Linked DNA regions of Nitrobacter winogradskyi Nb-255. The protein of the gene in region 2 interacts with the protein of the main gene of each other region in a pairwise test. Links are inferred from orthologs where the notes say so. Each region holds a gene or a part of one and is shown on either strand. Other genes may lie near its edges.

Region 1 (3,075 bases), 580 kb from region 2 along the record:
CGGACGATGACAATCACGGGAACCGGCCGGATATCTGGGATCGCCGCCAATGCCGCGCGGCCGGACCGCGCCAGCGCGACAAAATCCACGGGATCCCGGCCAATATCAGCCGTCGCGCCGGTGAAGCATCAGCCTGTTCCGCGTTCCGCGCCCGCCATGACGTGTTCTTCATCGCGCAACTGATCGCCATCGCGGAACATTGTCCACAGACGCGGATATTCCGCCGTGCTTCGCCGCAGGTTGCGCAGGCCGCCTATCATTCGACGGGCGAGCGGAAGCAAGTCGGCGCGCGGACCGGTCCGCGGCTGTTGCGCGTCATCTGAGCCAATCGACACTTACGACGCTTGGCCTGGATCGCGCTGCTGGATGTCCGGACCCGGAACATCCGGATGCGGCTTGGCTCCGGCTGTCTCGGTATACCCGGAATTGGCAAGTCCAGTCTCGGCATGAACGATCGTTCGCTCCGGGAGCGGTTCGGCGGCAGGCGCCGACGGGTCGGCAGGCTCCTGCGATGAAGCCTGCGCCACCATGAATGAGGACGACGGAGCGCGCGGTTCGCGTGCTTCCACCTCCTCCGCCATGCCTTGGGACGGCACGAGAACCCCGCGCGCCGGCCGCCGCGCACGCAAGGCGAATCCGGCGAGGAAATCGACCAGCGCCAGCAGCGTCAGCATGAAGTAGGTCGAGGAGCCGAATTGCGGCAGCACCACGAATTGCGCCGCGGCGCCCCCGAACACCGCCAGCGACAGCAGGTGATCGGTGAGATACTTGCCGTGGGGGCGGACGCCCTTGATGATCTCGAACAGCAACAGGACGATGCCGAGCGCCAGCAGCGTGTCCCCGAGCGTCACCGTCCAGGACACGCCGGACATCAAGGTCAATGTGAGAACGGGCTCCGTCAAGAGGACGCCCGGCATCAGGAAGACGATGATGTTGCAGATCGCCAGGGGAATCAGAAGCAGAGGGAAACCGATCACGGACATCGCCAAGGCCTCCTTCATTCAGGCGGAAGGTTTGATCCGCCTGCCGAACTCCTCCATGCCTTGCGCTTCCCTTCAGTCCAACCCCGCTGGTTCCGGACCGCAGGCCCGATCGGGTCCCTGCTCAGGAGTCGCTCTTGGCCTTCAAGACCTGACGGCCCTTGTACATGCCGGTTTTCAGGTCGAGATGGTGGGGACGGCGCAGTTCGCCGGAGTCCTTGTCCTCGGCGTAGGTCGGTTTGCTGATCGCATCCGCCGAACGGCGCATGCCGCGCCGCGACGGCGATGTCTTTCTTCTTGGAACGGCCATATCCGGTGTCCTTGCAGGATGTTGTCGAGTTCCGTCTCGGAACGTCGGCGGGCAGGCGCGACAAATGGCGGACGCGCGAGCTGAATGCTGGTAAGCCCGGCCTTATAGGCTACGATTGCCGCTCCAGCAACCGCGCAGTTCAGCCGCCCGGGCCCGGGCCATATAGGTCCCGGCCAGCCGGCGGACTCCCGGACCCGGCTTTCGGGCGCTGCGCCGGACCGGATTGGGCAGGATCGCCGCCATTAGCGCCGCCTCACGGGCCGTCAGGCTGGCCGCGGATCGCCCGAAAGCATAGCGCGACCCTGCCTCGACACCGAACTGGCCGCCCGGGCCCCATTCCGCGATGTTCAGATAGATTTCGAGAATCCGCTGCTTGGACAGCACCGCATCGATCCACATCGCCAGCGGAAATTCCAGCGCCTTGCGGACCATGCTGCGTCCCGGCCAGAGAAACAGATTCTTCGCCACCTGCTGCGTGATGGTGGAGCCGCCGCGCTTGAACTCGCCGTCCTCGGCATCGTCGAGCACTTCCCGCAGCGAATCCCAATCGATGCCCTGATGGCTACAGAACTTGGCGTCCTCCGACGCGACCACGGAACGCGGAAGCGACGGCGGAAGCGCGGCGAAATCGATCCACTGCCGCGACATCGGCGCGCCCGAAAGCGTGCGCCATATCATCAGCGTCGAGACCGGATGGCCGATCCGATACAGCGGCGTCAGCAGATAAGGCAACAACAACAGGCCGATGGCGGAGAGCGCCATGACGCGGATCGCCCGTCGCATCAGGCCCCGAAGCCTTTAATCGATCGGCGGGCAGCTTCACCGTGTCCGCGACGAGGAGCCTTCACGAAATCACCCTTGATGACACCGGAGCCGGCGGCAGATTGTCGGCGGGCCGGAATTGACGAAGCCGATACCATGAAGGATTGTCCCGCGAAAATCGACCTCGCCGGCTTCGCGGCCATGGCGGCCGTCTTCTGTTCTTCGTTTTCCGTTCTTGGAGTCACTTTGATGACGTCTGGACTTTCATCCGCCGATTTCGCGATACGCCTTGACACCACGGCGGACGAGACCGAGGCCGTGCTGGAAAAGCTGCTTTCCGACGCCCCCCTGCCCGACGAAATCGCACGCCCAAGGCGGCTGACGGACGCCATGCGCTATTCCTCGCTCGGCGGCGGCAAGCGGCTGCGGCCGTTTCTCGTGGTCGAAAGTTCGGCCGTGTTCGGCGTTCCGCGCGAGGCGGCGCTGCTGGCCGGCGCGGCGCTCGAATGCATCCACTGCTATTCATTGATTCATGACGACCTGCCGGCGATGGACAACAGCGACCTGCGCCGGGGGCGTCCGACCCTGCACAAGACCACCGACGACGCCACCGCAATCCTCGCCGGCGACGGTCTTCTGACGCTTGCCTTCGACATCATCACCCGCGACGAGGTCCATGACGATCCCGCCGTCCGACTGTTGCTGACGCGCGCGCTGGCGCGCGCCGCCGGCATTGGCGGCATGGTCGGCGGGCAGTTGCTCGATCTCGCCGGCGAAGGCCGTTTCGGCGACCGCGGGCCGGTCGACGTGGCGCGCGTGCAGCAGATGAAGACGGGCGCGCTGCTCCGCTTCGGCTGCATCGCCGGCGCGCTGCTCGGCCAGGCCTCGCAAAAGGACTATCAGGCTCTCGACGCTTACGGCCGCGCGCTGGGCGAAGCCTTCCAGATCGCCGACGACCTTCTGGACGTCGAAAGCGACGCGGCGGCGCTCGGCAAGCCCACCGGAGCGGATGCGGCGCTCGGC
Region 2 (3,273 bases):
CTCGCGCCCTGCGTGTTCGAGCGTGACCCGTTGCGCAAAACCATCGATCGCCGCCTCGACCAGGCGAATGCCCATCCGCGCGCCGTCGCCACGGCGGCCGACACGCATCACCGGCACGTTGCGCGCGCCCGCCGCTTCGATCACGGTATCGGAGCAGTCATGATCGGCGCAGATCACCGCGATGCCGTCCGATTCGACCAGATCGCGGAACAGCCGCAGCTTGGTCTCGAGATAATGCGCGACCGTCGGATGATAATCCATATGATCGCGCGACAGGTTGGTGAAGCCGGCGGCGCGCACCCGCACGCCATCGACCCGATATTGATCAAGACCGTGCGAGGATGCTTCCAGCGCAAGATGCGTGACGCCTTCGCCCGCGAGCTGATCCAGCTCCCGATGCAACTCGATCGGATCGGGCGTCGTCACCGAGCCGTAGACCGCGCGCGAGGGCGCGACCACGCCGACGGTGCCGATGCTCGCGGACAAATATCCGAGCCGCTGCCAGATCTGCCGGGTGAAGGCCGCGACCGAGGTTTTGCCGCTGGTCCCGGTCACGGCGGCAATGGTTGCGGGCTGTCGCGGATAGAATTTTGCCGCCGCCAGCGCCAGCGCGCGCCGCGGATTCGGCGTTGCGATGAACGGGACGCGCCCGCGCGCAGGCGCATGATCACCGGCGACCGCGACAGCGCCCGACGCGATCGCGGCGTCGATGAACCGCGCGCCATCCGTTTTCGAGCCGGCAAGCGCGAAAAAGAGATCTCCGGGCTTCACCGCGCGGCTATCCGCCGCGAGACCCGTGACGGCAAGCTCGCCGGCCGGCGCGTCCATGGTGGCGTCGTCGCCGAAAAGCTCGCGAAGTTTCATGATCTCCCCAGCCGTAGCTTCAATTTGACGCCGCAGCCCGACGTTTGCCGCGAGGCGCGCTGAAATGAAACAAACCTCGCCCTACTGCGTCGCCCTGGATGCCGCAAGAATGAGGCGCTCGGACGGCGGCAGATCGAACCGGGGCTGCACACCGAGCAGCGGGGCGATGCGCGCGATAACCTTGCCGCCGGTCGGAACCGCATTCCAGCCGGAGGTGATGAAGCCATGGGTTTCCTTGAGCGGCTGCGGCTCGTCCAGCATGACCAGAATCTGGTATCGGGGATTGTCCGCCGGCAGAATCGCGGTGAAAGAATTGAGCACGCGTTTTTTCGCGTAGCGGCCGTTGATGACCTTCTCAGAAGTGCCGGTCTTGCCGCCGACATAGTAGCCTTTGACATCGGCCTTCCTCGCGGTCCCCACTTCGGCGTTCAGTCGCAGCAGAAAGCGCATCTTGTCGCTGGTCTCCTGCTTGATGACGCGCCTGGCGACCGCCATCGCTTCCTCTTCGGTGCGCTTCAGGAAGGTGGGCGGAATCAGCCAGCCGCCGTTGACCAGCGCATCGATGCCCATCACCGCCTGCAACGGCGCCACCGCCATGCCGTGCCCGAACGCGATGGTGACGGTGTTCAGTTCACCCCACTTGCGCGGCAGGATCGGCGAGGCGCTTTCCGGCAACTCCGTGCGCAGGCGATCCATCTGGCCCATCCTGCGCAGGAACGCCTTGTGCGCCTCGACGCCTTGCGCAAGCGCGATCCGCGCCGCGCCGATGTTGGATGAGTAGGTGAACACTTCCTTCATGTTGATGAAGCGACCCATCGAGTGGTCGTCGTGAATCGTGAAGCGGCCGTAGCGCAGCGGAGCACGCGCATCCCACATCGAATTCAGGCCATACCTGCCGGAATCGAGCGCCATCGCTAGCGTGAACGCCTTGAAGGTCGATCCCATCTCGTACACGCCCGTGGTCAGGCGGTTGATGCGATCGGGATCATGCGCCTCCTTCGGATTGTTGGGATCGAAATCCGGCAAGGAGACCATCGCGACGATCTCGCCGGTCCGCACGTTGGAGACGATGCCCGAGGCGGCCTTGGCCCGATAATGATCCTTGGCTTTCAGAAGCTCGTCGCGCAGCGCGTGCTCGACACGCAGGTCGATCGACAACTCCACCGGCTTCTGCAGGCGGTCGGTGGCGAAGCCGGCGCGGTGCAGGTCAGCGAGCCCGTTGCTGTCGAGCCACTTCTCCATCCCGGCGATGCCCTGGTTATCGATGTTGACGAGCCCGATCAGGTGCGCGACCTCGCGCCCGCTTGGATAAACGCGCTTGTTCTCGCGCAGGAAGCCGATGCCGGGAATGCCGAGACTGTGAATTTCCTTTTGCTGCGCAGGGGTGATCTCGCGTTTCAGCCAGACAAAACCCTTGCGAGTGCCAAGACGCTGTCGAACCTCGGAGGTCTCCAGATCCGGTAGCGTCGCCGTCAGCAACTCGACCGCCTCGTCCCTGTCGATGAGGCGGCGTGGCTCGCCGAACAGGCTCGGCGACTTGATATCGGTCGCAAGAACCTGGCCGTTGCGATCGATGATATCGGGCCGCGCCGTGGCGATCGCGTCCTGCGAGGCGGTCCGGCGCCCTCCACGATCATCCGGAAAGGCCGCGAACATGACAAGACGCGCCGCGACCACCGTATAGATCAGCGCGAACAAGATGATGACGAGACCGACGCGCACCCGCGCCTTGGCGGCGCGATCCACATTGCGGCCGTAGAGCAGATTGCGGATCAGGCGCTGACTCCAGAGCGCCGGCGGAAGCCTGTTCTGGCCGATCATTGCGGGGCCTCCTGCGACGGCAGCGAGCCGGTGATGACGTCGGGATCGATAATCTCGATCATGGCGCCGATCGGATCGGAGGTGCCGGGCGGCACCAGGCTTGGCGGCCGCTCCGGCAGGTTCTTCAAAGAATCGAACTGTCGGGCTTCAATCGGCTTCAGCTTCAAATGCCGTTCAGCCAGAATTCGCAGACGCTGCGGCGCATCGAGCCTCGCCCATTCCGCGCGCAGGACCGCGATCGCCTCGCGCTGCTCGCGCACCTGAGCCTGAAGCCGCGACACACGCTCGGTGCGGGAGGTCGAATCCATCTTGATGCGGTAGACATACGATGCCGCATAGACCAGCGCGCAGACGACGAGGAAATGGATGATCCGCACCTCATCAGCCTCCGCGCATCACGTTGGCGAGCGACGGCCAGGCCGGAAGCTCGGCGCCGTCATCAATCGCGGCCGCATCGGTACGCTCGGCGGCGCGCAGCCTGGCGGAGCGCGCGCGCGGGTTGGCCTGGACTTCGTCGTCACCCGGCGTCAGCGGACGCTTGGTCAGAATGGCAAAGCTCGGCGGCGCGCGTTCGATTTCGGGCCGATG

The links.
Region 1: the proteins of NWI_RS05390 (region 2) and mtgA interact in binary tests that used the Escherichia coli proteins (3 or more experiments, as listed by UniProt). The link is inferred for Nitrobacter winogradskyi Nb-255 from one-to-one orthologs.

Annotation. Positions count from the first base shown.
Region 1 is NC_007406.1:552,727-555,801, reverse strand. Bases 234-2,993 are described here. They hold mtgA (monofunctional biosynthetic peptidoglycan transglycosylase), read right to left. Parts: upstream 2,074-2,993; coding sequence 1,393-2,073; downstream 234-1,392. Other genes in these bases: NWI_RS02575 (polyprenyl synthetase family protein), read left to right, coding at 2,302-2,993; rpmF (50S ribosomal protein L32), read right to left, coding at 1,105-1,290; NWI_RS02590 (hypothetical protein), read right to left, coding at 336-983. Outside these bases: more of NWI_RS02575, read left to right, coding at 2,994-3,075. UniProt on the Escherichia coli protein: Peptidoglycan polymerase that catalyzes glycan chain elongation from lipid-linked precursors. May play a role in peptidoglycan assembly during cell division in collaboration with other cell division proteins.
Region 2 is NC_007406.1:1,137,050-1,140,322, reverse strand. The notes cover bases 316-3,273. They hold NWI_RS05390 (peptidoglycan D,D-transpeptidase FtsI family protein), read right to left. Parts: upstream 2,686-3,273; coding sequence 946-2,685; downstream 316-945. Other genes in these bases: rsmH (16S rRNA (cytosine(1402)-N(4))-methyltransferase RsmH), read right to left, coding at 3,067-3,273; ftsL (cell division protein FtsL), read right to left, coding at 2,682-3,062; NWI_RS05395 (UDP-N-acetylmuramoyl-L-alanyl-D-glutamate--2,6-diaminopimelate ligase), read right to left, coding at 316-864. Outside these bases: more of NWI_RS05395, read right to left, coding at 1-315. UniProt on the Escherichia coli protein: Essential cell division protein that catalyzes cross-linking of the peptidoglycan cell wall at the division septum. Required for localization of FtsN.